3 regions of the Sporosarcina sp. FSL W7-1283 genome follow, and region 2 is predicted to be linked to each of the others. Evidence: riboswitches for the same ligand, from Rfam matches in the RefSeq annotation. Region 2 holds a riboswitch; each other region holds the start of a gene.
What was found. A riboswitch is a leader RNA that binds a small molecule or an ion and turns the genes downstream of it on or off. The one in region 2 is predicted to bind S-adenosylmethionine.
Positions count from the first base shown of each region.

Region 1: it holds a riboswitch for S-adenosylmethionine, as region 2 does, so the genes downstream of both, metA (homoserine O-acetyltransferase MetA) here and MKY93_RS14710 (methionine ABC transporter ATP-binding protein) in region 2, are expected to answer to the same signal.
Region 3: it holds a riboswitch for S-adenosylmethionine, as region 2 does, so the genes downstream of both, MKY93_RS19145 (bifunctional homocysteine S-methyltransferase/methylenetetrahydrofolate reductase) here and MKY93_RS14710 (methionine ABC transporter ATP-binding protein) in region 2, are expected to answer to the same signal.

Region 1 covers NZ_JBBOOL010000001.1:2,531,878-2,542,715, reverse strand. Annotated here, with positions in the region: gene MKY93_RS13115 (HAD family hydrolase) at 1-569, shown strand, start outside; gene MKY93_RS13110 (small multi-drug export protein) at 645-1,091, shown strand; gene serA (phosphoglycerate dehydrogenase) at 1,138-2,724, opposite strand; gene MKY93_RS13100 (thioredoxin family protein) at 3,345-3,656, shown strand; gene MKY93_RS13095 (AbrB/MazE/SpoVT family DNA-binding domain-containing protein) at 3,847-4,116, opposite strand; SAM riboswitch class I at 4,289-4,395, shown strand; gene metA (homoserine O-acetyltransferase MetA) at 4,489-5,397, shown strand; gene MKY93_RS13085 (DUF421 domain-containing protein) at 5,469-6,173, shown strand; gene MKY93_RS13080 (HAD family hydrolase) at 6,217-6,876, opposite strand; gene MKY93_RS13075 (spore coat protein) at 6,969-7,604, opposite strand; gene MKY93_RS13070 (LysM peptidoglycan-binding domain-containing protein) at 7,787-9,070, shown strand; gene MKY93_RS13065 (hypothetical protein) at 9,119-9,262, opposite strand; gene gdhA (NADP-specific glutamate dehydrogenase) at 9,644-10,838, shown strand, end outside.
Region 2 covers NZ_JBBOOL010000001.1:2,798,171-2,809,008, forward strand. Annotated here, with positions in the region: gene sufD (Fe-S cluster assembly protein SufD) at 1-344, opposite strand, end outside; gene sufC (Fe-S cluster assembly ATPase SufC) at 364-1,143, opposite strand; gene MKY93_RS14695 (dicarboxylate/amino acid:cation symporter) at 1,408-2,589, opposite strand; gene MKY93_RS14700 (MetQ/NlpA family ABC transporter substrate-binding protein) at 2,729-3,589, opposite strand; gene MKY93_RS14705 (methionine ABC transporter permease) at 3,668-4,336, opposite strand; gene MKY93_RS14710 (methionine ABC transporter ATP-binding protein) at 4,329-5,354, opposite strand; SAM riboswitch class I at 5,633-5,738, opposite strand; gene MKY93_RS14715 (thioredoxin family protein) at 5,790-6,089, opposite strand; gene MKY93_RS14720 (hypothetical protein) at 6,082-6,435, opposite strand; gene gcvH (glycine cleavage system protein GcvH) at 6,493-6,876, opposite strand; gene MKY93_RS14730 (arsenate reductase family protein) at 6,955-7,314, opposite strand; gene MKY93_RS14735 (acyl-CoA dehydrogenase family protein) at 7,677-9,476, opposite strand; gene MKY93_RS14740 (acetyl-CoA C-acetyltransferase) at 9,509-10,684, opposite strand; gene MKY93_RS14745 (3-hydroxyacyl-CoA dehydrogenase/enoyl-CoA hydratase family protein) at 10,713-10,838, opposite strand, start outside.
Region 3 covers NZ_JBBOOL010000001.1:3,644,272-3,655,109, forward strand. Annotated here, with positions in the region: gene MKY93_RS19120 (UvrB/UvrC motif-containing protein) at 1-285, opposite strand, end outside; gene MKY93_RS19125 (CtsR family transcriptional regulator) at 333-803, opposite strand; gene bioB (biotin synthase BioB) at 1,033-2,037, opposite strand; gene MKY93_RS19135 (biotin transporter BioY) at 2,034-2,636, opposite strand; gene MKY93_RS19140 (hypothetical protein) at 2,903-3,100, opposite strand; SAM riboswitch class I at 3,265-3,374, shown strand; gene MKY93_RS19145 (bifunctional homocysteine S-methyltransferase/methylenetetrahydrofolate reductase) at 3,456-5,315, shown strand; gene metH (methionine synthase) at 5,296-8,736, shown strand; gene MKY93_RS19155 (hypothetical protein) at 9,220-9,549, opposite strand; gene MKY93_RS19160 (hypothetical protein) at 9,696-9,893, opposite strand; gene MKY93_RS19165 (thiol-disulfide oxidoreductase DCC family protein) at 10,064-10,465, shown strand; gene MKY93_RS19170 (DUF779 domain-containing protein) at 10,496-10,838, opposite strand, start outside.

The DNA.
Region 1 (10,838 bases), 270 kb from region 2:
GCGTGTTCGACGATCCTGGTGAAGAGTTTCAAAAGATGAAAGGAATCATTCCAAAATACCAAAAAGAAGCATGGATTCGAGGTTTGAAGAAATTAGGGATAGAGGATGAAGCGTTCGGCAGGGAATTGGCAGAGCTCTTTCCGAAAGAGCGTAAAAAGCATCCATATATATATGAAGAGACGTTTGAAGTACTCGATCGCCTAAAGGGAGATTACCAGCTCATTTTATTGACAAATGGTTCACCTAGTTTGCAGCAGATCAAATTGACGATTTCTCCGGAGATTCCACCGTATTTTGATCATATTATTGTATCTGGAGCATTCGGCAAAGGAAAACCTGATGCTTCGATCTTCCAACATGTATTGGATACATGCGGTGTGACTGCCGATGAAGCATTGATGATCGGTGATAATCTAATGACCGACATTCTCGGTTCCAGCCGAGTTGGAATGAAAAACGTCTGGATCAATCGTGAAAACAAACTATCAAGCGACGAAGTGAAACCAACATTTGAAATTGACCATTTAGAAGGTTTGTTTCCTATACTGTCTGGACTAGAAAACCGATGAGGCTTGCTTCTCATCGGTTTTCCGATTCTGTTATACTAATCTCTAGCTGTTCAATTAGCAAGGAGGCAGGTAAGCATGTTGGAATATATCTTAGTTTTTTTAGGAGCGGCCATACCTTGGATTGAAATTATGCTCGTCATTCCCGTTGGCATAATTAGTGGTCTGTCACCTACTTGGGTAATGCTCCTCGCATTTATAGGCAATATGGCGACTATCCTTCTGTTGATTCTCGGATTTCAGCAAATCAATGACTGGATCGAACGAAGAAATAAGAAAAAAGGAAGAGTTAATTCAAAACGATTGCAACGTGGTGAAAAAATCATGAATACATATGGATTACCCGTATTAACAATTGCAGGTCCCATTCTGATCGGTACACATATCGCTGCGTTTATCGGTTTAGTGTTCGGTGCCAATAAAGTGAAGACAGCCGTTTGGTCTGCGATCAGTATCGCGTTCTGGTGTCTCGTTTTCGGTATATTGACTGCTATGGGCTTTGATTTTTTTGTCACACGGACGTGAAAAAACCAGCTGACATTTCAAAATGTCAGCTGGTTTTCCTGTGTTTTTATAGATCAATAGCTTTTGCATCATGGATATTTTGAACTTCTTTGACGCGTGCAACAGAAGCAGACTCAACGTGATGATCGACTGTTAACATCATGATCGCGTCTCCACCTTCAGCAGAACGTCCCACTTGCATCGCTGCAATATTAATATTTTCTTCCGCAAGCAATGTACCTACACGTCCGATTGCGCCTGGTTGGTCTTTATGGCGAATGAACAACAAGTGACCTTGTGGAATTGCGTCAACTACATAATCATCAACTTTCACAATACGTGGCCCGAGACCATTTAGAAGGGTACCGGCTACTTTGCGGATGCCTTTTGCCGTAACAACTTCCACTGTGATCAAGTTCATGAAACCTCTAGCTGTCGTCGTTTTTTGTTCATTTATTTTGATGCCGTAACGATCAGCCAACAGTCTTGCATTTACATCATTGACTGTTTCGCCAAGATTGCGCTTCAACAAACCTTTCACTGTATTACGAGTCAATGCACGCACGTCGTAATTCGCCAATTCACCTGCATATTGGATGTTGATTTCGTCGATGACTGTGTTTTGGATTTGTGATAAGAACATACCCAGTTTTTCAGTAAGGTCAAAGAATGGCTCGATTTTCGCTAAAACATCACGAGAAACGGATGGTAAATTCACTGGGTTGCGGACAGATCCGATTGTCAAGAAGTTGACGACGTCTCGGCTTACGTCTACAGCAACAGATTCTTGTGCTTCAATTGTGCTCGCACCTAAGTGAGGGGTAGCAATTACTTCAGGCAAAGTCAGTAACTTATGATCTAGGAATGGTTCCTCCTCGAATACATCTAGTGCCGCACCTGCTACTTTTCCGGCGACAATCGCATCGTATAATGCATCTTCGTCAATAATTCCACCACGGGCACAGTTGATGATCTGTACACCGTCTTTCATTTTTTCGAATGCTTCCTTATTGATCATTCTGCGAGTTTCTTTCAGCAATGGTGTATGTACTGTAATGAAATCAGCAGCTGCTAATACTTCATCTACCGTACCAATTTCAATACCCAATTTCTTTGCGATTTCTTCAGTTAGGAATGGATCGTACGCGATGACATTCATACGTTGACCTTTCGCACGTCTGGCAACTTCTGCACCAATACGGCCAAGTCCGATAATCCCTAATGTTTTGTCTTTTAGCTCTACACCGAGAAATGATTTTCTGTCCCATTTATTGTTCTTCAGTGAATTGAATGCTTGTGGAATTTTACGAGCCATCGCCATCATCATAGCTACCGTGTGCTCAGCAGCTGAATTTGTATTTCCATCAGGAGCATTGACGACGATAATCCCTTTTTCTGTAGCTGCGTCCAAATCGATATTGTCGACACCTACACCTGCACGTCCAATAATTTTCAATTGATCAGCAGAATCTAGCAATTCTTTCGTAACAGTTGTCTGACTACGTACTAGAAGAGCATCAAAACCTTTGATCCGATCCTTCAGTTGGTCAGGTGTCAAATCTGTATCGATCACAATTTCAAAACCTTCTGCTTGTCGTAATGGAAAAATACCGTCCTCGCTAAGTGGGTCACTAATAAGTACTTTAAAAGCCATAATAATCATTCTCTCCTTCAGTAGTTTTTATTGTTGTAAAGTTTTCAAAATGAATTTTATAGAGTTGATCCCATATGTACGTTCTATGCTTACCTCCTTTTAGGAAAAATAAAAAAGCCTTCCATCCCTTACATACGTAAGGGGCGAAAAGCTCAATAAACTAACGCGGTACCACCCTTGTTTTGCTGCAAAAGCAGCCTTCATTCAGCATGCGTAACGTGCATGTGACGGATTGGCCTACTGAACTATTCAGCCAAGCAATTCGGAAGTGCCGCCATCCCAAGAATTTACTGACTCTCACCAATTCATCAGCTCTCTAGAAAATTCTTTTACAGGAAGGTATGTCTTCGTCAAAATTGTTTTGCGTGTATTAAATTTGAACTAATCATAACACGTCAAAAGTAATTGTCAATTACTTTTCGGAAAAAAATGAAAAACTAATAAAGGCGAACGTAAATTATTGAATGATTTGTGAACGTTCGTGTTTGAGAGATAAAAGCGGATTATAAGTAACTTTTACTATGGAGTATTAGGAAATACCATAAGTCGTGAGAAGAGAAGATATATGCCAATCAATGTTATAGTAGTGCCATACTATTCAAGTAAAGGGGTAATGTAAGATGAAAAACTTAGAGTCCTTCGAGCGATTCGAACAATTGAAGCAAGAAGAGCGAGTGATTTTCTTGTTTTCTGCAGATTGGTGTCCTGATTGCAGAGTGATCGAGCCGTTTTTACCAACACTGGAAACGGAATTTTCCGAGTACCAATTTATTTATGTCGACCGAGATGAGTTTATTGACTTGTGCACTCAGCTCGATATATTTGGCATCCCAAGCTTTATCGCATTCAGTGAAGGCAAGGAAACAGGCCGTTTTGTCAGTAAGAATCGCAAGACGAAAGAGGAGATTGAAGAGTTTATCAATAGTTTGTGAGCAGAGGGTGAGTGGGTATAAGAACCGTTGATCCAGGTTCCGGGAGGATGGCTTTCCGCGGGGAGCCAATCTCCGGGCTACAAACTTATATTCACTTGTTCCGCTTTTCACTCTGAAGTCAACCAAATTTTATTACTTTGATGTATGCTAACAAGCCAACGATCCGAGGAGATGGTTGGCTTGTTATTATTTAAACATAATCCTGTAATTGTTCGAGAAGGATTTTCGCGCCTTGAGGACTTATGAATAATCCGTTTGATAGTTCTTTGTTTTCGTTCGTTACTTCACCAGTAATGAAGCATGCCTTATTCACTTGATACTTTCTCAAAATGATTCGATCTTCTTCTGCGAAAATTTCAATGGGATCGCCTTTATCTAATTGCAAAGATTTGCGTAGTTCTTTCGGAATAACTATTCTGCCAAGATGGTCTACTTTGCGAACAATGCCTAAAGATCTCATGAGTTCCTCCTTTAAAAAGTAGTTGGTAGTTCCTATTATACACAAATATTTCCGGTCTACAATTTACGAGATTGGAATGAGCAGAACTATTTGAAAATTTGACTATACAATTAGTTTATTAATGTTATAATAGTCAGTAAATCATTTTCGTGAAATGATATTAACTAAATACTACTTATCAAGAGAAGCTGAGGGATTTGGCCTGATGAAGCTTCAGCAACCTCTGTGTAAACAGGAAGGTGCTACCTCCAACAAGATTGTTGTCTTGAGAGATAAGAACTGTGGTCCTAAACCTTCATTTTCTTATCTACAGGAAAAGAGGTTTTTTATTTTGTAAAAACAGGCCGAATGAATAGCCAAGGGGGAAGAAATATGCCGATTAATATACCGAAACAATTACCTGCAGGTGAGTTACTGAAGAAAGAAAAAATCTTCATCATGGATGAAGATCGGGCGACGGAGCAAGATATTCGGCCGCTGAACATTTTGATTCTGAATTTAATGCCTGAAAAAGAAAAAACAGAACTTCAATTATTACGATTACTTGGTAATACGCCTTTGCAAGTAAACGTGACGTTTTTAAATACGGCGACCTATGTTTCCAAAAATGTCAGTCAAACTCATTTGGAAACGTTTTATACAACATTCGAACACGTGAAAGAGCGCAAGTTTGACGGCATGATTATTACAGGAGCACCTATTGAACATATGCAATTTGAAGACGTAGTGTACTGGAAGGAATTAGAGAAAATCATGGAGTGGACAAAAACCAATGTGACCTCTGTCTTGCATATTTGTTGGGGCGCGCAAGCCGCACTTTATCATCATTACGGCATTGATAAGTTTGAGTTGCCGAAGAAATGTTTTGGGATTTTTTCTCACGATATCACGGACCAAACAGTCAATTTGGCAAGAGGATTTAACGATGTATTTGTTGCTCCTCACTCACGTCACACGGCTGTTTCCATAGAAGAAATTGAGAAGCATCCGGATTTGACACTGCTATCTGTATCGGATGATGCGGGTGCATTCATTGTGATTTCTAATGATGAAAAAAACATAATGGTGACAGGACATTTAGAGTATGATGCACATACATTGGCTGAAGAATACGGGCGAGATGTCCAAAAGGGATTGGATATTGATGTACCTGAAAATTATTTCCCGAATGATGATCCGACGAGAGAACCAATGAATACTTGGCGTTCACATACACATTTGTTATTCTCGAACTGGTTGAACTACTATGTCTATCAAGCAACGCCATACGTTTGGGATTGAAATAAGCTTATGAAAGTATAGTTTCCCGCATTTCACACATACTCCACTCAATGGAGGTGTGCGTTGTGAATATGGATGAGTTTTTGGAGCTGTCTTTTTGGGAAATGACTTTGCGGACTGTTATTTCCTTTATCGTCCTTCTGATCCTGGCCCGGTTCATGGGAAAAAAACAAATATCTCAATTGACTTTCTTCCATTACGTGACAGGTATCACGATCGGTTCGATTGCCGCCAATTTGGCAGGGGAGTCCGAGACGCCGTTCTTAAATGGGTTATATGGTATGATCCTATGGGCAGTATTGACGATACTTGCCAATTATTTAACGTTTAAATCAAAAAAACTACGTGTCCTGCTGGATGATAAGCCAATCATCGTAATTCAGGATGGAAAGATTGTGGAAGGCTCGTTAAGTAAGCTGCGTTTGAATTTCAATGAATTGAATATGATGCTTCGGGAACAAGCCGTTTTTTCCATGAAAGATGTCAATTATGCGATTTTCGAAACGAATGGAAACTTGAGCATAATGCTTAAGCCGGGCGAAGAGAAGGCGACGAAAAAAGATGTCAAAGTGGCTTCTCCTAAACCTAAATATATTCCGACCGAAATTATTACCGACGGAAAAGTACAAGAGGAAAATATGCGTGAATTGAAGCTGACTGATGTATGGTTGAAACAACAACTGGAACTGCAAGGCATCGGAAAGCCGGAGCATGTGCTGTATGCAGAAATTCAAACCGATGGAAACTTATATGTTAATACATTGAAGAATGCTTGAAGCTTGAAGCCCTGAAGCCGAATTCAGGGCTTTTCAGCTTTCATCATAAAATGTCCCAATTTCGTTGGTTTGCTATGGCTGCAAGTTTCGGATCGGGTCTGACGGCTACAGGATTGCCGACTTGCTCTAACACAGGCAAGTCGGAGATGCTATCTCCGTAAGCAAAGCTGTTCTCCCAATCAATCGATTTACCTTGAAGTGCTTTTTCGATTTGTTCGTTTTTACGCTCTCCTTGGATATGTAGAAATGGTTGGTCCATCGTAATCTGTTCGCCGCATGAAGGGATTTCAGTACCGATAATACGATCGAATGACAAATGGCTCGTGACTGCAGTCAAAAAGGGAGTATAAGCACCAGAAACTAACAATACATGATGACCTTCTGCTTGATGTCGAGCTAATCTGTTGACGACATCTTCATTGAAATCGTTTAACATTTCTTCATGCATATTTTCGAAGTATTGTTCTAGTTGTGCAGTTGTTAAAGATTCAAGAGCCTTCAAATACAGCTTCATGGATCGTTCTTTCATTTCGGTTTCAGGCAGTAATTTTAGTTTGTAACAGATATATAAAGGTAAAATCGATCTGTAGAATTTTCCGTAATAACGCTGGTAACTCGGGTGTTTCTTCAATTGCTCCATAAGCAATTTAAAGGTTTCTTTCGTATACAACGTGCCGTCAAAGTCAAAAATGGCAACTTTCATAAATACACCCCTTCATTTGTCTGTATTCTTACAGTATACAAATACAATGAGGGAGAAAGCAAAAAAGCAGACAAAAGTCTGCTTTTAGCTGGTTATTGAAGGTTTTTTGGCATGCTGGGTTGTCCTTGCGAGGGGGCAAATGAGTTGAGTAGGATGTTCATGTCCTGAGTATTCAACTGAGGGACTTGATAATAGTGATGTTTATTTTGATAAATCGACAATTCATACGCCATTTCTATACAGTTGGGTATGGAGTCTGCAAGCACACGACGAACGACTGGATTACACGTCTCCAAAGCAGCAGCTGCTTTCCCAGTGGCCCCTTTTTTTGCAGAACCGAGCAAAAAGCCGGAGATGATTTCATCAGATATTTCGTTTGTCGATTGAATTGGTTTTGAAGGCGCCTTTTCCTTCATGCCATAGACAAAATCACTGCCAACTTTCATTTGATAACTCTGCGTAGGGTGTGATGGGTCTTTTCCTGTTTTGAAACATTCAACCGTAATATTGTATTCATCAAGCATAAAACGGTACTGTCGGTCCAGAATATCTAAGAGTTCTGGATCTTTTACGTGCGGACGAAGAATCATGGATTGATTCAATGCACCAACTGCAGTGTTCAATACTTCGTGAACGTCAAAAAGTTCATGGCCGCCATGATTCATAGAGGGGGGGACTGCTCCGTCGTGCATGTGTTGAGATGTTTCGAATTGATTAGTCAAATACATATCCTCCTTTAATAGTCATTTACATCAACGGTAGTATGAGGAGGTTTCGTGAAATTATGCATTTGGAATACGAAGTATGGTCTATGGACTACTCGAAGATTTACGGACTTCGGAAAACAAGCATATTTCCATTGACTCCACCATATCTTGGTTAGAGAACATGAGAAAGGTAGTGGAGTCACATGCAGATTCATGTAGTGAAACCTGGTGAGAGTCTTTTTATAATTGGAAACATCTATGGTGTTCCCTATGAACAAATTGCACAAGCGAACGAATTGGAAGATGCCTCGCAGTTAGCGATTGGACAAGCGTTAGTCATACCGATTGTTGGAACATATTATTGGGTTCGGCCTGGAGACAGTCTTTATAGGATTGCGCAGACTCATGGTCTATCAGTCGAACGGCTCGCACAGATTAATAATATTAATCCGGCGGGCATTTTGCAGGTAGGTCAGCGTCTTTACATTCCTGAACCGCCTAAGACGCCGATCGACTCTCTATTATACGTGGAGCCCCGCAATCCGGTAAGCCAACAGATGATCACGGAAGTCAGACAACGCGTCGGACAGCTTACATATTTGGCAATGTTCAGCTATGAAGTCCAACGTGATGGCTCACTTAAAGAACCACCCCTTGATGACATTCCGACCATCGCCCAAAATGCAGGTGCATTAAATATGATGGTGTTGACCAACTTAGAAAACTATGGATTCAGCGCTGATCTGGCCCACGCCCTATTTACCGATCAGGCCGCGCAAAATCGGATGATTCAAAATGCAATTGAGACGGCAAACAGGATAGGCTATAAAGATATTCATTTTGACTTTGAATTATTATTCCCGGAAGATCGTGAATTATATAATCAATTATTGCGCAATGCACGCGATCAAATCCATAAGGCAGGATTAACAATTTCGACGGCTCTTGCTCCGAAAGCAGGAGAAGTGACGACGGGTATATATGGAGCCCATGATTATAAAGCACATGGCGAAATCTGTGATTTTGTTGTCTTGATGACGTATGAATGGGGATATACGTATAGCGCTCCGCAAGCTGTCAGTCCAATTGGTCCTGTCAGGAGAGTCGTTGAATATGCAGTGAGCCAAATTCCACGCGATAAGATTTTCTTGGGACAAAATTTATATGGCTATGATTGGTCCGCCCCATTCGGGCAAGCTGATAGTAAGCCGGCTGTGGCCTTGAGTCCAAGAATGGCAACAAATTTAGCCATCAATGAAAAAGTCTCAATTGAATACGATGCGGTAGCTCAAGCTCCTCACTTTACGTACTATGACCAACAAGGAACTGAACATGAAGTGTGGTTTGAAGACGCAAGAAGCATCAATGCGAAATTTGATTTGCTGAAAGAATTTAGGTTGCGTGGGATTATGTACTGGAAGCTTGGCTTGGCTTTCCCGCAGAATTGGTTGCTGTTGGAAGATCGGTTTACCATTCGCAAAAGGTGAAAAAATGAGCCTTCCCTAAACTCAGGAAAGGCTCATTTACGTGATCGTCTATTCGTTAGTAATCAACTTCATCGCATTTTGGAAAACATCCATATCCGGATTTACGAGTAAAGCAGGTAGGAAAGCAAAAGTCATGATAAGGAGCAGATTGGCTCCTAAAATGGAGCGTATTGGATTGTTTTTCTTTGTCATGGTGCTTCGCCTCTTTCTTTTCGTATTGGTTCTCCCGCTCATGCGAATGCTCTTAAACTAACCGCTTCACATTGATTGTTTGAATAGATTAATAATACACTATATTCAGTCAACTGTAAATGAAGAAGTTAGTTCTAATACATAAAATTGACACAAAAGTAAAAGCATTCTGCTTAAATTACAAATAATTCTTGTATCTTGCTTTGATTTCAGTAATAATATTGGAATACAAAGAAATATTTCGAACAATTGAAATTCAATTCATTAGAAATTCAATTTATTCAGTAGAACTCGTCCTTTATGGATAACTTCTACTGAGTAAAGTGAGCGACTACTCAGTCGATGTATTTCGAATAACACCAGGGAAAGGGATGGGCGCAAATGACAAAGATAGATGAAATCCAATTTAATAATCGTAAACGAGCAAACGATTATGTTCATGAAGTATATGAATTAGTAAAGAAAAGGAATCCTGACGAAAAGGAATTTCTGCAGGCGACAAGAGAAATCTTTGATTCCCTCCGTCCTGTCTTTGCTAAGCATCCCGAATTTATTTCAAATGGTATTCTTGAGCGGATCACAGAACCTGAACGAATCATTTCATTCCGCGTAGCTTGGGAAGACGATCAGGGGAAAGTGCATGTGAATAGAGGATTCCGTGTACAATTTAACAGTGATCTGGGACCTTATAAAGGCGGATTACGTTTTCACCCGTCAGTAAATACTAGTATTATGAAGTTTTTGGCTTTCGAGCAGATTTTTAAAAATGCGTTAACTGGTCAGCCGATTGGGGCAGGTAAAGGTGGTTCTGATTTTGACCCTAAAGGCAAGTCGGATCGTGAAATCATGCGTTTTACTCAAAGTTTCATGACGGAATTAAGCAGGCATATTGGTCCTGATATTGACGTGCCGGCAGGGGATATCGGCGTTGGGAAACGTGAAATAGGTTATTTATTCGGTCAATATAATCGAATTAAAGGCGGCTATGAAGCTGGCATCCTGACAGGGAAAAATCCGGATCATGGCGGAAGTCTGGGACGTAAAGAAGCTACTGGATATGGGACAGTTTATTTCGTTGATGAAATGCTTAAAGAGAATGGACTTACATTGGATGGAAAGACGATGGTCGTATCAGGTTCAGGGAACGTGTCCACGTATGCTATGGAAAAAGCAATGCAGCTTGGTGCAAACGTCGTAGCATGTAGTGATTCTGATGGCTATATCTATGATAAAGATGGAATTGATCTAGATTTGGTTAAAGAGTTGAAGGAATTTGGCAATAAACGAATTTGGGAATATACGAAAGAACGTCCTGAAGCAGAATATCATGCAGATTGCAGCGCGATTTGGTCAATACCTTGTGATATCGCTCTACCATGTGCGACACAAAATGAGATTGATGAAATTGCAGCACATATGCTGATCGCGAATGGTGTGAAGGCGGTTGGGGAAGGCGCGAATATGCCTTGTACAATCGAAGCCATCGAGATATTCCAAGAGCACAATGTTTTATTTGCTCCGGCAAAAGCCGCCAATGCAGGCGGTGTAGCAGTTTCTGCGATGGAAATGTCACAGA
Region 2 (10,838 bases):
AAGATCACGCCTTGTGACTTCAGATCTTCTGACAATGAAGTGAATGCCGGAGTGTTATTGTGTTGCACGTAAATATTTTGTTGTTGCTCTCCATCGATCAATGCTTTCGCTTCAGAAGGCAATTCTTCCAATGTTGCAAAGATCGAGCTTTCAACTGTATGTGAAGGGAATTGTGTGAAATTCCAATTAGTGATTTTAGTTTTATCTGGTTTCGGCATTGCGAGCACTTCCGCTTTCGCTAGAGCGTTCGCACGAAAATCTGCCATCCAAGCAGCTTCCTCCACGTTTGCGGAATAAGAGCGGACGTCCTGTTCGGTCAATGCCAAAGTTGTTTCAACCGTCATTTTAAAGTCGTCCCCTTTCTTATGCTTCTTGTCCAACCGTCTCGTCATCAATTCCTAGTTCTTCTTTGATCCAGTCATATCCTTGGCTTTCAAGTTTAGCTGCCAATTCAGGACCACCGGATTTTACAACCTTACCTTGCATCATGACGTGTACATGATCCGGCTCGATGTAATTCAGTAGACGCTGGTAGTGTGTGATGATCAAGCAGCCGAAGCCTTCACCGCGCATTTCGTTGATTCCATTTGAAACAACTTTCAATGCGTCGATATCCAGGCCAGAGTCAATCTCATCAAGAATTGCGAATTTTGGTTTTAACATCATCAGTTGAAGAATTTCATTACGCTTTTTCTCTCCGCCTGAGAAGCCCTCGTTCAAATAACGAGTTGCCATATCTTCATCCATTTCTAGGAACTCCATTTTACTGTCAAGTTCACGGATGAATTTCATCAGGGAGATTTCATCGCCTTCTTCACGGCGAGCGTTGATTCCTGAACGAAGGAAATCTGCATTTGTTACGCCTGTGATTTCACTTGGGTATTGCATTGCTAGGAATAGACCAGCTTTTGCACGCTCGTCCACTTCCATTTCAAGAACGTCTTCACCGTCAATTGTGACGCTTCCTGATGTAACTTCATATTTTGGGTGACCCATGATCGCAGAAGCAAGTGTAGATTTCCCTGTACCATTCGGTCCCATTATTGCATGGATCTCATTTGTATTAATTGTTAAGGTAACACCTTTTAAGATTTCCTTGCCATCAATTTCGACATGAAGATCTTTAATTTCCAAAGTTGCCATTCCAATACCTCCAGTATGATCGCGTTGAATGGTTAGCCATTCTCTATTTAGTATCATTCTAATCTTACCCCATATTCGGGTGGGTTGCAAATCATTAAGAATCATTATAATTTAAAGAGCAATTCAGCGGTTTAATGCGGATGAAGACTATTTGGAATTCACCTATTTTTCAATTGACTAGTATTGAATGAGAATCAACGAGAGAATAGTCTCTAAGAATTAGACAGAAAAAAGTCGGCAAATACCGCCGACTTTTCTTGTTTTTTATACTTTTTTCGTAAAACGGTCAACAATCATAGCCAGTGCACCATCGCCTGTTACGTTGGTAGCCGTTCCGAAACTGTCCTGCGCCATATACAAAGCAATCATGAGTGCCACCATCGCATCGGAAAAACCGAGCATCGTACTGAGCAGTCCAGTTGCCGCCACTACTGCGCCTCCTGGAACACCCGGAGCCGCGATCATCGTAACACCTAACATGAAAATGAATTGTAAATAACTACCGAAACTGATATCCATTCCATTCATCAGCATAACGCCGATCGAGCAAGAAACAATTGTGATCGTACTGCCGGATAAATGGATTGTCGCAAATAACGGAACAGTGAAGTTCGCCACACGTTCAGATGTACCTGTTTCTTTTGACTGCCGCAGTGTAACCGGAATGGTTGCTGCAGAAGACTGTGTGCCGATCGCTGTCATATAGGCGGGTGCCATCGTTTTCATCAAGACGAACGGATTACGCTCAGTTAATGTACCGGCAGTCGTATACTGTAATGTCAACATGACCAAGTGAAGCAAAATAATCATCACGAAGACCAAGACAAACACAGACAAAACATTGGCGACTTCTCCGGTATATGTCATATTGAGAAAGATTCCGAAAATATGAAACGGCAATAATGGAATGATAATGACTGAAATGACTTTTTCGACAATGAGATTTAATTCATCGAAGAAAGACAGCATCGTCTTCCCATTGATGGACGCCATACCAATCCCCAATACGAACGCGATGAGAAGAGCAGACATGACTCCCATAATCGGGTCCATTTCCATTTCAAAAAAAGCTACTCCTGCAGCTCGTGCGCCTTCTGCAACGGACGTATCTGTAGACTGATGAATGAAATTCGGCAAGAGTGCCGTAGCTGTAAAATAAGCTAGCAGACCTGCGATAATCGTAGATCCATATGCAAACGCTGCGGATAAGCCCAATAATTTCCCAGAACCTTTCCCGAGCTTCGCGATACTTGGTGCAATGAACGCAATAATAATTAATGGTACGATAAAGTTCAAAAACCCACCAAATAACATATTAAACGTGGCCGCCAGACGAACGAACCAATGCGCAAACCCTTCATGAATCGCAGGCAGCAACAAGCCGAGCCCGATCGCCAGCACTATGGCAATCAAAATTCGCCATATGAGCCCTAATTTAAACTTCACAATACGTCCTCCTCAAATACACATCTGTATTACTGAAACAAAATAACTTTACCACAATTCGAATCAATAAAGAAGAGTTTGTTTGTTTTTTTTGTACAAAAAAAGCCGATAGCTACACTCGCTATCGGCTTTCACAACCTTACTTCACAGGAACAACTGAGCCTTTCCATTCTTCCAAAATAAAGTCTTGAATTTCTTGGGATGTCAGTACTTCGATCAGCGCTTTAATCGCATCGCTGTTTTCATCGCCATTTCTCGTTGCAACAATATTGACGTATGGAGATTCTTTATCTTCCAAAGCAATCGCATCTTCTAATGGATTCAAGCCAGCGTCGATCGCAAAGTTTGAGTTGATCAACAAAGCATCACCTTCATCATTATTATAAAGCTGAGGCATTAAAGCTGCTTCATAGTTTGCATCGAAGTTTAGATTTTTAGGATTTTCAACGATATCTTCCACTTCAGCTTTAACTTTTTCTACGTCTTCAGCCAGCTTGATCAAACCTTTTTCTTCAAGCATTGCAAGTACACGACCATGATCCGCTACAGAGTTACTGATCAGAATGGTTGCACCGTCAGGAAGTTCTTCCAGAGTCTTGTACTTTTTAGAGTAGACTCCAATCGGCTCAATATGAATTGCACCTGCATTGACGAAATCATAATTGAAGTCAGCAATTTGACCTTCTAAGTATGGAATGTGCTGGAAGTAGTTTGCATCCAGTACTCCTTCCTCCAAATCTTTATTTGGAAGTACATAATCTGTATAGCTTTCAATATTCAGTTCATAGCCTTTTTCCTCTAAAAGAGGCTTTGCTTTTTCTAGGATCACAGCATGCGGCGTATTGGATGCACCGACTACTAACGTCGTTTTCTCTTCTTTTTCTTTATCAGCATCCCCATCTGCTGCATTGCCGCCTGTCTTGTTATCGTCTTTTGTTCCGCATGCTGCAAGTGCTAAAACTAAAGCTGCCGCGAATAGACCGAATAAAAACTTCTTCATATTCACATTTCTCCCTTTCCATTATAAATTTTATATGGTTAACAGGGGCTCCCAAAAAGGAAGCCTCCGGCAATCCCTTTACCTCTTGTCCAAACGATTCACGATGAAGTCACCGATAAATTGGATGACAAATACTATGACGAGCACTAAGATTGTTGCCATCAACGTCACGTCTCCTCGATTACGCTGGAAACCTTCCAAATAAGCAAGTGTCCCGAGTCCACCCGCACCGATTACTCCTGCCATCGCAGTATAGCCAACAAGTGCAATGGAAGTAACCGTAATTCCTGACACGAGCGCGGGCATCGATTCAGGCAACAGAACTTTGAAGATGATCGTAGAAGTACGCGCACCCATCGAACGTGCGGCTTCAATGACTCCCTTATCGATTTCCTGTAACGCGATAAGTACCATCCGTCCGTAAAACGGTGCAGCTCCAATAATCAAAGCCGGCAGCGCAGCATCAGGACCGCGCATCGTTCCGATCAATAAATTGGTTAACGGAAGCAATAGAATAATTAAAATGATAAATGGCACGGAACGGAAGATATTAACGAAAGCACCTGTGATGACATTCGTAATTTTATTCGCCCACAACTGTCCCGGACTTGTCAGGAACAACAGCAGACCAAGACCGATGCCGAGCACAAATGTAAATAAGGTAGAGTACGCTGACATGTACAGCGTTTCTCCAGTAGCCGTCCACATTTTCTCCCAATTAACATTTGGAAACCACTGTTCAATCATTTGCCAGCACCTCCGTCTTTACTTCATTGGCATGTAAGTAGGCGATGGCTTCATCAATGACCGCCACGTCACCTACAAGCTGCAAGACGAGTGTACCGTATGCGCCGTCACGCGTTGTCGAGATATTTCCTTGAACAATATTGACATCGACCGGAAACTTTCGAATCAACTCTGCAAGCACCGGCTGTTCCGTACGTTCCCCGATAAACGCCAATTTCACGAGTTTTCCAAGAGGTGTCTCTTGTTGAAGATGTGCCACCGCTGCGTCCGTGTCTCCTGTATCCGTCACCTGAGATATAAAACGCTTCGTAATATCCGCTTGCGGGGATTGGAAGACATCCAGGACACTGCCGATTTCTACGACTTTCCCTGCTTCCATGACCGCTACACGATGGCAAATCTTACGAATAACGTGCATTTCATGTGTAATCAAGACGATCGTCAAACCGAGACGTTCATTGATATTCGTCAACAGATCCAAAATCGCGTTGGTCGTTTCAGGATCCAGTGCAGAAGTCGCTTCGTCACAAAGCAACACTTCAGGGTCATTAGCAAGCGCTCGTGCAATACCGACACGCTGCTTCTGTCCACCGGATAATTGCGCGGGATACGCCTTCTCCCGTCCTGTCAAACCGACCAGATCAATCAGTTCCTTCACTTTGCGCTGACGTTCTGGTTTCTTCACGCCTGCAATTTCCAAAGGGAACGCAATATTTTCTTCAACAGTTCTTGACCACAGCAAGTTGAAGTGCTGGAATATCATACTGATCTTCTGACGCGCATTTCGCATTTTCGCGCCCTTCAGCGTCGTCATTTCTTGCCCATTGATCACAATGCTTCCTGAAGTCGGTTGTTCCAAACCATTCAACAACCGGATCAATGTACTTTTCCCGGCACCACTATAACCAATGATGCCGAAAATTTCTCCTTCTTTAATCGTGAATGTTACATCATCCACTGCTACAATTTCTGAACCGCTCAATTGGAATGTCTTTTGAACGTTTGTTAGTTGAATCATTTCCTGCACCACCTTCAATAAATCCATTATACTCGTTTCCGTCCGTCAACGCCTGTCGAGGCTTAACGGCGCTTTCCGCTTTTGATCACATCCAGCTGCAATCGCCAGCCTCTCGGGTCACTTCAGTCTTTACGAAAAGGTGCAAAGAACTCACCTTGTCGTAAAGCCCTCCAGTGCCTGCCGAGGCTTAACGGCGCTTTCCGCTTTTGATCATAAAAAAACCCTTCTGCAGATAAGCAGAAAGGCAGAACGTATGAATCGTTATGTACGTTTCCATTCTCTCATCTGTCAAAGCAATTCGCTTTGAGTGACTTGGCACCATTTCACATATGTGACGGTTGCCGGGCTTCATAGGGCACTTCCCTCCACCACTCTTTATAAGAGTCTTGATATTCAATTGATTGTACTACTTATACCATACTTCCGTTTCCATTGTCAACTCAGCTTTTCCAGTAAATAAGGAACGGAATGAAATGCATAAATCTTTTCCATCGGTTGCCCGGAGCGATGAATAAGCAAGCAAGGTACACTTTCTATCTTATAGTCTTCCGCTAATTGCACGACGTAGTTTAAATCTGCTTTACCAATTGTCAGCTCCGGACGCAGTGTTTCAATCACCGTCAGCATTTTAGATGCAACTGCACACGTCCCGCACATCGGAGTAAATAAATAAAAAGCGGCCAATTGCTCCGCCGCCTGTTCGCGTTCCCAATCTTCAATCGTCCAATTATCCATATGCCCCACCTGCCAAATAGTTGGAATGTATCTTGAAATTAGCTGCGACTAAAATGCCCGCTAACACTTTGATCGGCGTTGTCGCCACTTCCCGGTACAGTCGATCTGTATATAAGTGTTTTGCTTCTGGATAGAGCTGCTTGAACAACTTGCGGATCGTATCACCTGAAACATCCGCATCCACAAAGATGAAAAGTTCCTGCTCTTCGTATGGCGCCAGAAGTTCTTCAATATGATAGGAACTGATCGTGCCGTTTGTACAAATGATATCTACCGGCTCCGCAAGCATTGGTCTTAGCCGGTTGCGGTCGGTACTGCCTTCCACAATAAGTACTTTCGGATTCATCCACGTTCCTCCTCATAGTGTAAAAAAGCGCTGGAATGTTCCCAGCGCTTTTACTTTTTATTCCCCAGCTGTCATTTTTTCATACTGTTCAGCTGTCATTAATTCATCAAGCTCAGCTTTGTCAGCAACTTCAACAACGATCATCCAAGCGCCTTCATACGGAGACTCGTTTACAAGCTCGGGGCTATCTTCCAGCTCTTCATTTACTGCTACGACTTTACCAGTCAATGGAGCATACAATTCAGAAACAGTTTTCACTGATTCAACACTACCGAAAGGCTCGTCTGATTTCACTTCATCGCCAACTTGCGGAAGCTCAACGAATACGATATCCCCTAGTTCAGACTGTGCGAAATGTGTGATCCCGATACGGTATTTACCGTCTTCTTCTTTTACCCATTCGTGCTCTTCTGAATAACGCAAATCTTTTGGTGTGCTCATGTCTTAACCCCCAACATTTGTAATAGTTTATCTCTATTTAGTTTGCCATAGATCCGTATGAAAGACAAGATTCTATGTTCATCCTTGCCATGTTTCTGCGAATATTGCTTCATTAAAACCTACCGTCACTCGCTGGCCATCTGTAACAATCGGACGCTTGAGCAACATGCCATCTGAAGCGAGTAAAACAACCTTTTCATCGTCTGTCATGTTAGGCAGTTTATCCTTCAATTGAAGCTCTCGGTACTTCATGCCACTCGTATTGAAGAACTTTTTCAATTCCAATCCGGAGTTTGCGATCATCATTCGCAGTTCCTCTTCACTTGGCGGTTGTTCAGCAATATTTACTTCTTCAAATGAAATCTCTTCATTCTCCAACCATTTCTTTGCTTTGCGGCACGTTCCGCATTTCGGATAGCCATAATATGTAACTGTCATTTTTGTGCCCCCTTTTTGGTCAGTATAGCAAAAAGATGTTTGAATTGCTTGGTCCTCGCCCATTGCAAAAAGGTTTTCCGATAAATCATGAACTGACAGGAGGCGTTGAGCAGAGAACAGAGTTTGATCTACCCTGGATTTAATCACTCTATGAGCGCTTTGATTAGCTTTATGATCAAGTTCAGTGATGTTATGAGCGCATGAAGGCTGTGTATGAGCGGCCGAACACTTTGTATGATAGACAGCCAGAATTTATGAGCGCCTGCGATTCGTTTATGATCGTCGGAAAACTATTTCGGCGATAAATTGAAAAAGCTGCCCGGAAGATCATTTCCGGACAGGGCTCTTTCATCGTTCAACTATCAAACGATATACTTCTCTGCCTCGATTAATCTCTCAGCAGCTTCACGTTTCTTCGCAATCAAGTTATACGGATTATTACGTGTCAGCTTACGTAATGCAGACAGCATCATACGTTGGTTGTCGCCTTCCACAGCTGCAAGTAGTGTCTCCTTCGCTGCTGCTTCGATGCGTGCGAACGCTTCCTGACAGAAGATTTGTGTGTAAAGTAATTTTTGGTTTTCTTTTTCTTCACCGTTTTTATTAATCGCTTTCTCCGTCCGTAACAGGGCAGATTCCATCCCGAAGAGATCATTCGCAATGTCCGCGATGTTCACAAGGATTTCCTGCTCTTGCTCAAGCTTTGTGCCAAAGCGCTGCGCTGCAAGTCCTGCCACTAAAATACCGATTTTCTTCGCATTTTTCACAAGCATTTTCTCTTGAGCCAACGCTTCGTCGCCCACTTCTTCAGGCATCATCATGAGCAGCTCTTCTTGCAGTCCTTGTGCTTGTTGCAATAATGGCAATTCGCCTTTCATTGCTTTCTTAATGAACGTACCCGGTACGATCATCCGGTTGATTTCATTTGTTCCTTCAAAAATACGGTTAATACGGGAGTCGCGGTAAATACGTTCTACTTCATATTCCTGCATGAAGCCGTAGCCGCCGTGCAGCTGAACTGCCTCATCCACGATATAATCAAGTACTTCAGAACCAACGACTTTGTTGATGGAACATTCAATCGCATACTCTGCAATCGAAGCCGCCACTGCTTTACCGTCCTTTTGCTCTTCCAGGCTCATTGCAGCATTGCGCTCTTCAAAGTAACCTACTGTACGGTAGATCAAGCTTTCTGTTGCATAAAGCATAGAAGCCATCGTACCAAACTTCTCTTTCGTCAAGTTAAATGAAGAAATTGGTGTGTTGAACTGTTTACGTTGGTTCGCATACTCAATAGCCAACTGAAGGGAACGTTTCGAACCTCCGATTGTTCCTACTCCCAATTTATAACGACCAATGTTCAAGATGTTGAATGCAATAATATGACCTCTGCCAATTTCACCCAGCAAGTTCTCTACAGGCACTTCTGCATCTTCCAAAATTAGCGTACGAGTTGAAGATGATTTGATACCCATTTTTTTCTCTTCCGGACCTACTGAAACACCTGGGAATTCCTTCTCTACGATGAATGCTGTGAATTTGTCGCCATCCACTTTAGCGTATACAACGAATACGTCAGCAAATGCAGAGTTCGTGATCCATTGTTTCTCACCGTTTAAGACGTAGTGCGTACCCGCTGCGTTTAATTTTGCAGTTGTTTTCGCTCCAAGGGCATCCGATCCTGAGCTTGGCTCTGTTAAGGCGTATGCGGAAATCTTAGCACCAGTTGCAGAGTTTGGTAAGTACTTCTTTTTTTGCTCTTCATTACCGAATAAAACGATTGGCAATGTACCGATTCCTACGTGAGCGCCGTGTGTGATAGAGAAACCTCCTGCTAATGACATTTTTTCAGCGATCAATGCAGATGAAATCTTATCCAAACCTAACCCTTCGTACTCTTCTGGGATGTCCGCTGCAAGCAGTCCAAGGTCTCCGGCTTTTTTCAATAGTTTCACAGAATGTTCGAACTCGTGATTTTCCAGATTATCAATTAAAGGAGCTACATCATTTTTAACGTACTCTTCCGTTGTCTTTGCAATCATCTTTTGCTCATCTGTAAAATCTTCCGGTGTAAATACGCGTTCTGCACTCAGGTCCTCTGTTAAAAACGCTCCACCTTTAACGAATTCTGTCATATTAATTCCCTCCATAGCTTTTGTCATATATATTCCCCCTGTTTCTCCCATTTTTTTGTTTATAAAACTTCAAATACCCCTGCAGCACCCATTCCGCCACCGATACACATCGTGACGACACCGTACTGTTTGCCTTGACGCTTCAATTCATTGATTAATTTCAAAGTCAACACCGTGCCCGTTGCACCTAGCGGGTGACCCGTAGCGATAGCTCCCCCATTGACATTCACTTTGTTCGTATCGAGCCCAAGATGGCGAATGACCGCGAGTGATTGGGATGCGAATGCTTCATTCAATTCCCAAAGATCGATATCTTCAACAGACAGACCCGCAATCTTCAATGCTTTCGGAACCGCTTCAATCGGCCCGATTCCCATGATTTCAGGTGGGACACCGCCTACCGCAAATGAACGGAATTTTGCTAGCGGTTTCAATCCGCGCTGCTCCGCAACTTCGGAATCCATTAACAGGACAGTCGCTGCTCCGTCAGATGTCTGAGAAGCATTCCCCGCTGTAACAGAACCTTTCGCATTAAATGCTGGACGCAACTTGCCTAGTACTTCCGTTGTCGTTCCTGGACGTACCCCTTCGTCCATTTCGAACAATACGTTCTTTTCCTGATAATTCCCTTCAGCATCAACAAAACGTTTGACCACTTCGACTGGTACAATTTCATCGACAAACTTGCCCTCTTTAATCGCTGCTTCTGCACGCTTATGTGATTCCACTGCGAACGCATCTTGATCTTCACGTGAAATACCGTATTTCTGCGCCACTTGTTCCGCTGTGTGGCCCATTCCCATATAATACTCCGGCGCTTCTTCTGCTAATTTGAAGTTCGGGCGAATCGTATTGCCCATCATCGGTACCATACTCATCGACTCTACGCCGCCTGCGAGAATCGCTTCCGAATGACCAAGCATAATTCGTTCCGCTGCATAAGCGATCGACTGCAGGCCTGATGAACAGAAACGGTTAACCGTCACAGCAGGTGTCGTATCTGGCAACCCTGCAAGTGCGCCGATATTACGCGCTATGTTCATTCCTTGTTCTGCTTCAGGCATCGCACAGCCCATGATCAAGTCATCAATCGGCCCGTCGTATCCTCCTGCACGCTTCAATGTTTCCTTTATCGTCAACGCCCCGAGATCATCCGGACGGACAGTTGCCAAAGAACCTCTTCCAGCTTTACCAATCGGTGTTCGAGCACCGGCTACAATTACTGCTTCGCGCATTCTGTTTCCTCCTTTATCCTCTTCCTCATCAGTTACGTAACGGTTTGCCCTTCACAAGCATATGCTGCATACGCTGCTGTGATTTCGGCTCTGCCACCAAACTCAAAAATGCTTCGCGCTCGAGATCCAATAAATACTGCTCATCCACACGCGT
Region 3 (10,838 bases), 850 kb from region 2:
CTGCTCGCGGAAAGTATCGTAGCACGTCGCACATCCAAATTTCCCAATGTCTAAAAACCTATGAAAAGTCAGTCCGCAACTCGGACATTTGGGGCCATCAGGCAAAGTCTCATTCGACTTTTGACCTTGTAATAATTCTGAACCTCCAAGCCAATGTGCCAGAAATTGTTGAATGGACAACGGCTCTTGATCAGGGCTGAATGAAAATGTCTGGGAGTAAAACGCACATTTATCACATAAATGCCGCTCTGTCGTGCCATTCATTGTCTCTTGTTTAAAAACCACAGTGGCCGGACGTTCTTTGCAGTTTTCACAAAGCATTTATCATCACCTCATTCTACTTCTTCATAAATCAATGTGACTAACATGGCGCGGAGTATTCGCGAACGCAATGCATCTCGTTCAGGAAGCATATAGCGCAGTGTGGCTCGACCTACCGCAGCTAACATAAGTTTGGCTTCACGCTCTGTAATCACTTCTTCTTCAATCAAACGAATAATTACATCTTCAGCCATCGTAGAGGATGCTCCCGCTTCCAAACTTCCCAGCGCTTGCTCGAGCAAGTCCTTCCGTGAATTCGTCTGCACCCGATAAATCCGAATGTATCCACCGCCTCCGCGTTTTGACTCTACTGCGTAGCCTCTCTCGACTGTGAAGCGAGTTTTGATTACGTAGTTGATCTGCGAAGGAACACATTGGAATTTCTCGGCGACTTCATTCCGTTTGATTTCAACAGAGGCACTGTCTTCCTTTTCGATAATGGACTTCAAATACCCTTCAATAATGTCAGAAATGTTCCGCATCTCGTCACCTCGTTTCTGCTCGTTCTCTTAGTTGACTTTGACTATCTTTGACTTGATTGTATCGCAGAAAATGCGTGAGATGCAATTGATTTGTTTTAATATGTATGTTTGATTTTTTTGCATGTCTTGCGTTAGGCTGTCTCTCTACATGGAGGATTATTCAAGATCTTTTCATGTTTTTCATTGAACGAAAAAAACCACGCAAGCTGTCTGCGCGGTTAGATCTCTCTTATATAGTCATAGGTTCTTTCTTCAATGGTTCCAAGTCCACTTCAAAGCCCATATCTTCTAACATTTGTTGGTCTTTGTCGTTTTCCTGACCCGATGTTGTCAAATAGTCACCGATGAAGATAGAGTTTGCAGCATATAAGCCAAGTGGTTGAAGGCTGCGAAGGTTCACTTCGCGTCCACCCGAAATTCGTATTTCTTTTGTTGGATTGATGAAACGAAATAGGCTAAGTACCTTCAAGCAATAGCGCGGATCCAGTTCAGAGGTCCCTTCTAGCGGCGTCCCATCCACGGCGTGCAGGAAGTTGACTGGAATGGAGTCTGCATCGAGTATCCGCAGGCTGTGTGCCATGGAAATGACATCCTCTTTTGTTTCACGCATTCCGACTATTACGCCAGAGCAAGGAGATATTCCCGCTTCCTTTACATGTCCTACTGTGTTTACACGATCATCGTATGTGTGCGATGTAGTGATGCTTTCATGGTGTTCGGCAGAGGTGTTCAAGTTGTGATTGTATCGGTCTACACCTGCTTCTTTCAAGCGTGCGGCTTGTTCTGGCTTCAGAATGCCTAAACATGCACAAACGGTCATTCCTTTATGTTTCTCTTTAATTTTCTTGACGGAATCAATAACGATTTCAAGCTCACTAGCCCGAGGTCCTCGTCCACTTGCCACGATACAATAAGTGCCCGCTTTATTTGCAGCAGCTCGCTCTGCACCTTGTAATATTTCTTCTGATTTCATCATTGCATACTTTTCAACCGGTGCTTTTGACACAATCGACTGGGCACAGTAGCCACAGTTTTCCGGGCACAACCCCGACTTCGTATTGATGATCATATTAAGTTTTACTTTGTTTCCATAGTAATGGGATCGGATCGAGTACGTCGCATGAAGCAGCAACAGCAAATCTTCATCCGGACTATTTAATATTGAAAGCGCTTCCTCATTTGTTAATACGTGACCTTTCAAAACTTGGTCAGCCAGCCTTTGATAGTTCGTCAAAATGAATGCCTCACTTTCAAATGTTTTGAAATTCTAAATGCGAATATTCCCGCCAGTACGGCTAGCACAATATCCTTCGGTAATGGAGGAATCATCCAAAGCCATGCAATTTTGTACGTAAACACCTCTGGCGCCGCAGCCCAAACTTTATAGGCGACATACATCCAGTTCGTACCCAATAAATAGTTGATTGCTGTCGCAACAAGTGATGCAATAATATAAGATGGCAGTGTATTCTTACGCTCCACGATTTTACCTGCTACATAAGCAATCAAGATGAAAGTAACGATAAAACCAAATGTCGGGCTTAAGATTTGGCCAAATCCACCTTGAAACTTAGCAAATACAGGAGCCCCTGCAAGGCCGACCATCATATAGACAGTCATCGACAATGCACCAAGACGGCTACCCAATAACAATCCTGACAAAACAGCGAAAAATGTCTGCAATGTAATAGGTACTCCCCCGACTACTAAAAATGGTATGAAAGAAGTGATATTAGCCCCAATCATCATTAAAGCAGCAAACATTCCACTATATACAATTGACAATGTACTGAATTTACTTTGCGGACGTCCTTCCGAAGCTGTCGTCATCATGACACCTCTTTCTATTTTGAGTTACTATAAAAATAGTAATGGTTGACTCATTAATTGTCAACTCGTTTTTAATTTAAGTTAACTAATAATTTATGGAACATCTTATATGTAAGGAATGACACCCTTTTCTTATCCAATAAGGCAGAAAGAAACAGACAAGACCCACATCTACCCCTGCTGGCAATTTCTTAGAATGAACAAAATGCTTTCTCTGCAAAAAAAGAACTACCCGGGAAGTCAGATGAACATGACTTCTCGGGCAGCTCCTATTTCTTTTTATCGACTTTGTCTTCTTTTTCTTTCCTGAAAAGAAAAAAAGCAAGTACACCACTTAATGCAGCGGCGCCAAAGGTAATCCAAACACGCGAATCCCACGGTACTTCTTCATAATTATTCTCCAACATAATCCAGGCAAGCGTGCCGACAAGTGCCGCTATCGGAATGGAGTATTTAAAAAACTGCATGATTCCTCACCTTTTCAAGTTACTCCTTTAATTTTACCATGTTTCAGTAAATTTCTCTATGCGCACTCCGGTCTTCAAGAACTTCATCAAACATTCACTTGACGATTACCTACAAAGCCGCTATGATATGGTTAGAATTATCGAAATAATTTAATAAGAATCATATCTTATCAAGAGAAGCAGAGGGACTGGCCCAAAGACGCTTCAGCAACCAGCCGATGGGCAAGGTGCTACTTCCAGCAGTATGCCGAAATGGCACACTGAAAGATGAGAGGGAACTGGTCATTGCGATTACAAAGCCTTCTATTTACTTGAAGGCTTTTTTTGATTAGAGAAAACAAAGGGGGATTTGATGATGTCATTACTGGAGAAACTTCAAACAAATGTCCTGACAGCAGATGGGGCAATGGGAACTATTTTGTATTCATATGGGATCGATTATTGCTATGAGGAATTAAATATAGAGAAACCTGAAATTATAGAGAAAATCCACCACGACTATATCGAGGCGGGAGCTGATATTATTCAGACCAATACATACAGTGCCAATGCAGTGAAATTGGCTCGTTATGGATTGGAAAACCGTGTTACGGAATTCAATAAAGCAGCAATCCAAATTGCAAAGCGGGCTGCTGCACCAGGTGGTCAATTTGTGCTTGGTACCATCGGCGGTTTGCGTGGAATTCGCAAAAGTGATGCATCGCTCGATGAAGTAAAGCAAGTAGTCCTTGAACAGGCCAACGCATTATTGACTGGAGATCCAGACGGACTGTTACTCGAAACGTATTATGATTTCGAAGAATTATCATCCGTCGTTTCAACACTTCGTCAAATCACAGATGTTCCGCTAATTGCGCAAGTCTCCATGCACGATCCTGGAGTTTTGCAAAACGGACTTTCATTGAATGACGCGTTGCATCAACTGGAATCACTAGGTGCAAGTATAGTCGGTGTAAACTGCCGCTTAGGGCCTTACCATACAATCCAAGCTTTTGAAAATGTGAAACTGCCGGAAAATGCATTTTTATCCGCTTATCCGAATGCATCTTTACTGGATGTGGAAGATGGCCGCATTGTCTATGAATCTGAAGCTGAGTACTTCGGGCGAGCTGCAGTATTGCTGCGTGATCAAGGTGTACGGTTAATTGGCGGGTGTTGCGGAACTACTCCTAAACATATTAAAGCAGCGAAAACTCGATTAGCGGGATTGTCTCCTATCACCAAGAAAGTAGTAGAACCAACAAAGCCAATCGTTATTCAGGAAGCCGGCCCGGTAAAACATCAACCGCTCCACGAGAAAGCCAAAACAGAACGTACGGTCATTGTGGAATTGGACACACCACGGCATTTAGAGACAGAAGATTATATTAAAGGTGCCAATTTACTTTACGATGCAGGTGTTGATGCCGTAACGATGGCGGATAACTCATTGGCATCCCCTCGGATCAGCAATATGGCAATGGGTTCCATCATTAAAATGCAGCACAATATCCGCCCTCTTGTCCACTTAACGTGTCGAGATCACAACTTGATCGGGTTACAATCTCATCTAATGGGGCTTGACGCGTTAGGCATCCACGATATTCTGGCTGTAACAGGTGATCCGACGAAAGTTGGTGATTTCCCTGGCGCAACAAGCGTCTACGATGTATCGAGTATGGAACTGCTGCAGTTAATCAAACAGTTGAATGAAGGGATTTCATTCTCCGGTAAACCATTACGTAAAAAAGCAAACTTCTCAGTTTCAGCTGCGTTCAATCCGAATGTCCGAGTATTGGACCGGGCTGTTCAGCGATTGGAGAAAAAGATTGAAGCAGGTGCAGATTATTTCATAACGCAACCTGTCTATACAAAAGAAAAGATTATTGACGTCTATGAGGCTACAAAACATCTAGATACACCTATCTTCATAGGTATTATGCCTTTGACAAATATTCGCAACGCAGAGTTTCTGCATCATGAAGTGCCTGGCATTAAACTATCTGACGAAGTGCTTGAACGGATGCGCGCCTGTGGCGACGACCGAGCAAAAGCCACTGAAACAGGAATTCAGATCGCAAAGGAGCTGATCGATACAGCAGCGCAATACTTTAACGGACTGTATTTGATCACACCATTCCTCCGTTACGACATGACACTTGAGCTACATGACTACATTAAACAAATAGATAAGCAGAAGGAGAGCGAATTATCACATGCAGAGACATCCTATTGAAGAACAACTAGACAAACGAATCCTTATCATTGATGGCGCGATGGGGACGATGCTGCAGGCGGAGGACCTCTCAACAGAAGATTTTGGAGGCGAAGATTACGACGGCTGTAATGAATATTTAAACGTTTTACGACCTGATATCTTGGAGAAGATTCATGATGAGTACCTAGAGGCAGGAGCCGACATCATTTGTACCAACACATTTGGCGGCACTCCCCTTGTTCTGAATGAATTTGCACTAGGACATCGTGCACATGAAATCAATACTAAAGCTGTCGAAATTGCAAAGGCAAGTGCAGCAAAGTATTCCACTGCGGAGTGGCCGCGTTTTGTCGCAGGGGCGATCGGACCGACGACTAAGACTCTTTCTGTCACAGGCGGCATTACATTCGATGAACTTTCTAATGATTTTTACGTGCAGGCGAAAGCATTGGTTGAAGCTGGCAGCGATTTAATCCTCATGGAAACTAGTCAGGATATGCTAAACGTCAAAGCCGGCACGATTGGTATTAAAAAGGCCTTTGAAGAGCTAGGACGCGAAGTACCAATCATGATTTCCGGTACAATCGAACCGATGGGTACAACACTTGCAGGTCAAAGTATCGAAGCATTTTACATTTCCATTGGACACGTCAATCCCCTATCTGTCGGCCTAAACTGTGCGACTGGACCAGAATTCATGACGGATCACTTACGTTCGTTATCTGACCTGGCAACTAGCTATGTGACATGCTATCCGAATGCCGGATTGCCAGATGAAGAAGGTCATTATCATGAGTCTCCAGAATCCCTATCGAAGAAGCTGGAAGGATTTGCAGAAAAAGGCTGGTTGAACATGGTCGGCGGCTGTTGTGGTACGACACCTGAGCACATTCGAGCAATTCGAGAAGCTGTAAAAGACAAAGCACCTCGTCAAATGCCTGAAATAGAACCTGGTCATGCCGTTTCAGGTATTGAACCTTTGCTATATGATGACACATTGCGTCCTTTATTAATTGGGGAGCGTACAAACGTTATCGGCTCACGGAAGTTTAAGAAGCTAATTATAGAAGAGAAGTTTGAAGAAGCGTCTGAAATTGCACGTGCACAAGTAAAACGCGGTGCGCACGTACTCGATATTTGTCTGGCGAATCCAGATCGTGATGAACTGATCGATATGACGCGTTTTATGAAAGAAGTCGTAAAAAAGGTTAAAGTCCCTCTAGTAATTGACTCAACGGACGAAAATGTCATCGCGGAAGCATTAAAGTATTCCCAAGGAAAAGCGATTATCAACTCGATCAACTTGGAGGACGGCGAAGAACGATTTGACGCAGTTTTGCCTCTCGTGAAAAAATATGGCGCGGCAGTGGTGGTTGGTACCATTGATGAAATCGGAATGGCTGTTACGAGAGAACGCAAACTGGAAATCGCCTTGCGTTCCTATGATCTGCTCGTAAATAAATGGGGAATTGCACCCGAAGATATTATTTTCGATCCGCTTGTATTCCCTGTCGGTACAGGAGATGAGCAGTATATCGGTTCAGCTGTTGAGACAATTGAAGGCATTCGTTTGATTAAGGAAAAGTTACCGCGTACGCTGACCACGCTAGGTGTCAGTAACGTTTCATTCGGCTTGCCCCCTGTTGGTCGTGAAGTGCTGAATGCAGTGTATTTATATCACTGCACGCAAGCTGGCTTGGATTACGCCATCGTCAATACAGAAAAATTAGAACGCTATGCTTCCATCCCAGAAGCAGAAATCAAACTAGCTAATGATTTGCTATTTACGACAACAGATGAGACATTAGCGGATTTTGCAGATTTTTATCGAGATAAGAAAAAAGAAAAAACTGAAGACGATATCCCGAAAACTGTTCCCGAACGTCTTGCCTACTATGTAGTGGAAGGAACGAAGGAAGGCTTAATTCCTGACTTAGAGGCTGCCCTCCAAACATACGATGCACCACTGGATATTATCAATGGTCCATTGATGAAAGGGATGGCAGAAGTCGGGCGCCTGTTCAATGACAATCAACTTATCGTAGCGGAAGTATTACAAAGTGCTGAGGTCATGAAAGCTTCCGTTTCCTATCTCGAACAATTTATGGAGAAGAAAGAAGACGACAGCGGGAAGGGTAAAATTATCTTAGCTACCGTCAAAGGCGATGTACATGATATCGGGAAAAACCTTGTAGATATTATTCTAAGCAATAACGGCTTTAAAGTTATTGATATTGGGATCAAAGTTACCCCAGCGGCATTGATCGAGGTCATTCGTAAAGAAAAGCCAGACATTGTCGGCTTATCCGGATTGCTCGTAAAATCCGCTCAACAAATGGTGTTGACGGCACAGGACTTTAAGGCAGCAGGAATCGATTTGCCTGTTATGGTCGGTGGAGCTGCTCTGACAAGACGTTTCACAGAAACGAAGATTGCGCCTGAATACGATGGCCCTGTTATTTTTGCCAAGGACGCAATGCAAGGATTAGATTTGGCTAACCGTCTTCAAAGCGAAGACAAAGGAGCACTACTGAAAGAATTACAGGAAAGCCTTGAGAAGCGGGAAGCAAATGATGCGATTAAAGCAAGCCGCGGAAATACTGCAGTTGCAGTGGTGGCGCGACCAGTGAAAACGGTACGTACCGACGTACCTGTATTCGTGCCGACTGATTTACGCAGACGCGTTGTAAAAGACTATTCAGTTGCTCACTTACACCCATACGTGAACATGCGCACACTGATCGGCCACCATCTAGGCTTACGCGGAAATGTCGATAAAATGCTGGAAAAGAAAGAAGAACGGGCTGTTCAGCTTCATGAAATGGTCACAAGCTTCCTGCAATCCGATAAATTAACCGCTTCAGGTATTTATCAGTTCTTCCCTGCTCAGGCAGACGGTGACGACGTAATCATTTACGATCCAGAAGATGCGAAAACAGAAATTGAACGGTTCACATTCCCCCGCCAAGAAAAAGAACCATTCCTTTGTCTGGCGGACTACTTGAAAACAGTTGACAGTGGGGAAATGGACTATGTGGCCTTCATGCAAGTTACTGCGGGTAAAGGGGTTCGAGATTATGCAAACCAGCTGAAAGAACAAGGGAAGTTCCTAGAAAGCCATGCTTTTCAGGCAACTGCTCTAGAATTGGCAGAGGGCTTTGCTGAACGTATTCACCAAGAGATCCGTGATCAATGGGGATTCCCAGACCCTACGGACTTCACAATGCGCGAACGGTTCGCTGCAAAATACCAAGGTCAGCGATTCTCATTTGGCTACCCTGCTTGTCCAAATTTAGAAGACCAAGCCAAACTCTTCGGACTGATCAAACCTGAAGACCATGGCGTCATCTTAACAGAAGAATTCATGATGGAACCCGAAGCCTCCGTATCCGCTATCGTCTTCGCCCACCCAGACGCAAGATACTTTAACGTGGAATGAACAAAAGTGGAAGGCGCCATGTAGCCTCGACAGGCGTTGGAGGGCTTACCAAAAAGGCGTGCTTTGCCTTTTCGGTAAGACCGAAACGTCCCGAGGAGGCTGGCGCCTGCAACTGGATGTATTCAAAAGCGGAGGCGGCTGGTCAGTCCCGACAGGCACTGGAAGGCTTAAATTAAAGGCGCTCTTTGCCTTTACTTTAAGACTGAAGTGTCCCGAGGGGCTAGCCGTCGGAGCTGGATGTAACCAAATGTGGAAGGCGCCGTTTAGCCTCGACAGGCGTTGGAAGGCTTAATAAAAAGGCGTGCTTTGCCTTTTCGGTAAGTCCGAAACGTCCCGAGAGGCTGGCGCCTGCAACTGGATATAACCAAAAGCCGAGACCGCTGGTCAACCACGAGAAGCGACGGAAACAGAATAACTAAAGCAAAATAAAACCGCTGTCTCCGATTAATTGGAGACAGCGGTTTTCATTTCCTTGATGAACGATTAACGGCAGCAACCTCTGCGCCGGCCACATCCTCCGCCGCCCCACATTCCATGTCCATGTCCATGAGAAGGTCCTCTGCCTGGCATTATCATAGAGCCCATAACATCCTGAGTTGTCTCTGTATAATAATGTTGCGGTACCCCTACTACGTTATGGCGATTAACGTTCACAATCGGGTGAATATAAGGAATTTCTTGCGGAGAAAAGCAATCATTATAACGGTACTGTGTTGGACAAACGATTGGCTGCATCTGAAAACCTGGTTGTTGCCCCTGCATTCCTGGGAATTGTCCTGACATACCAGGATATTGTCCTTGATTCATCATCATTTTCTCACCTCCTATACCCTATTACATGCCAGCCTACAGAATTATTACGGGCTAGCGCCGTGGGGATGTGGAAATTTATTGATATCAATTAAAAAAGAGCAATCCTTCCGCCTATATTTGGCGGTCTGAATCGCTCCAATACTGCATTAACCACATTGACGAGGATTCACTGATCGATCATATCCTTTTGTTTTTTCAATTGACTCCAATTGCTTCATAATTAGTTTGCATTCATTTACTGGACATTGGGATGGAGCACCTTCGTCTACCATATTCAAAGAGCCTAAAAAGTCAAGATCACGACGCAAATCCAGCTCAGCCGGATTAACAAATTGACGACCCATACTTTTTCATCCTTTCTGTTGGATAGTTCACAAGACAAAACCAGCCAATTCACTACTGATCACACGCCATACTTTGATAAATAAAAATACTCCATATATTATATGTGCGTGAAGATTCTTAGGAATGGGTATAGTAGGATATAACCTATTTATTGAAGGAGAGAGTTTGTATGAATCGAAATCGAATTGTATTATTTGATGGCGAATGTAACTTTTGTGATGCGAGCGTACAGTTCATTATTAAACGTGATCCGTATCGATATTTTTCCTTCGCTTCCTTGCAAGACGACGTAGGGAAAGAACTTCGAAAACAATACCAGATTCCAGACAACGTCGACAGTTTAGTTTTAATCGAAAATGGGAAAGCGTATACAAAATCAAGTGCCGCTTTACGTATCGCAAAAAAGCTAGACGGACTCTGGCATTTAGCTTTCCTATTCATAGTCGTGCCGTCAGCAATCCGCAACCGCGCATATGACTATATTGCAACGAATCGTTATAAATGGTTCGGTAAAAAAGAATTGTCTTGTATGCTGCCGACTCCTGAAGAGCGCCAGCGTTTTATCGCGTAAAAAAGGCCTTCCGTTACCGGAAGGCCTTTATCATGAAGTCAATTGCTTATATTCCTCATCCGTAAATGCACGTGATCGAGAAAGGAATCGTTTCCCTTCCACTCCTTCAAGCGAAAACATACCTCCGCGACCTTCCACTACATCAATGATTACTTGTGTATGCTTCCAATATTCATACTGGCTTTTCATCATATAGAAAGGCACATCGCCGATACGTCCTAACAATACATCTTGATCACCGATGAGCAGATCTCCTTCTTCATAGCACATTGGGGAAGATCCATCACAGCAACCGCCTGACTGATGAAACATTAACGGTCCATGCTTCTTTTTCAGCAATTCAATGAGAGCTAATGCTTCTTCTGTTGCAATT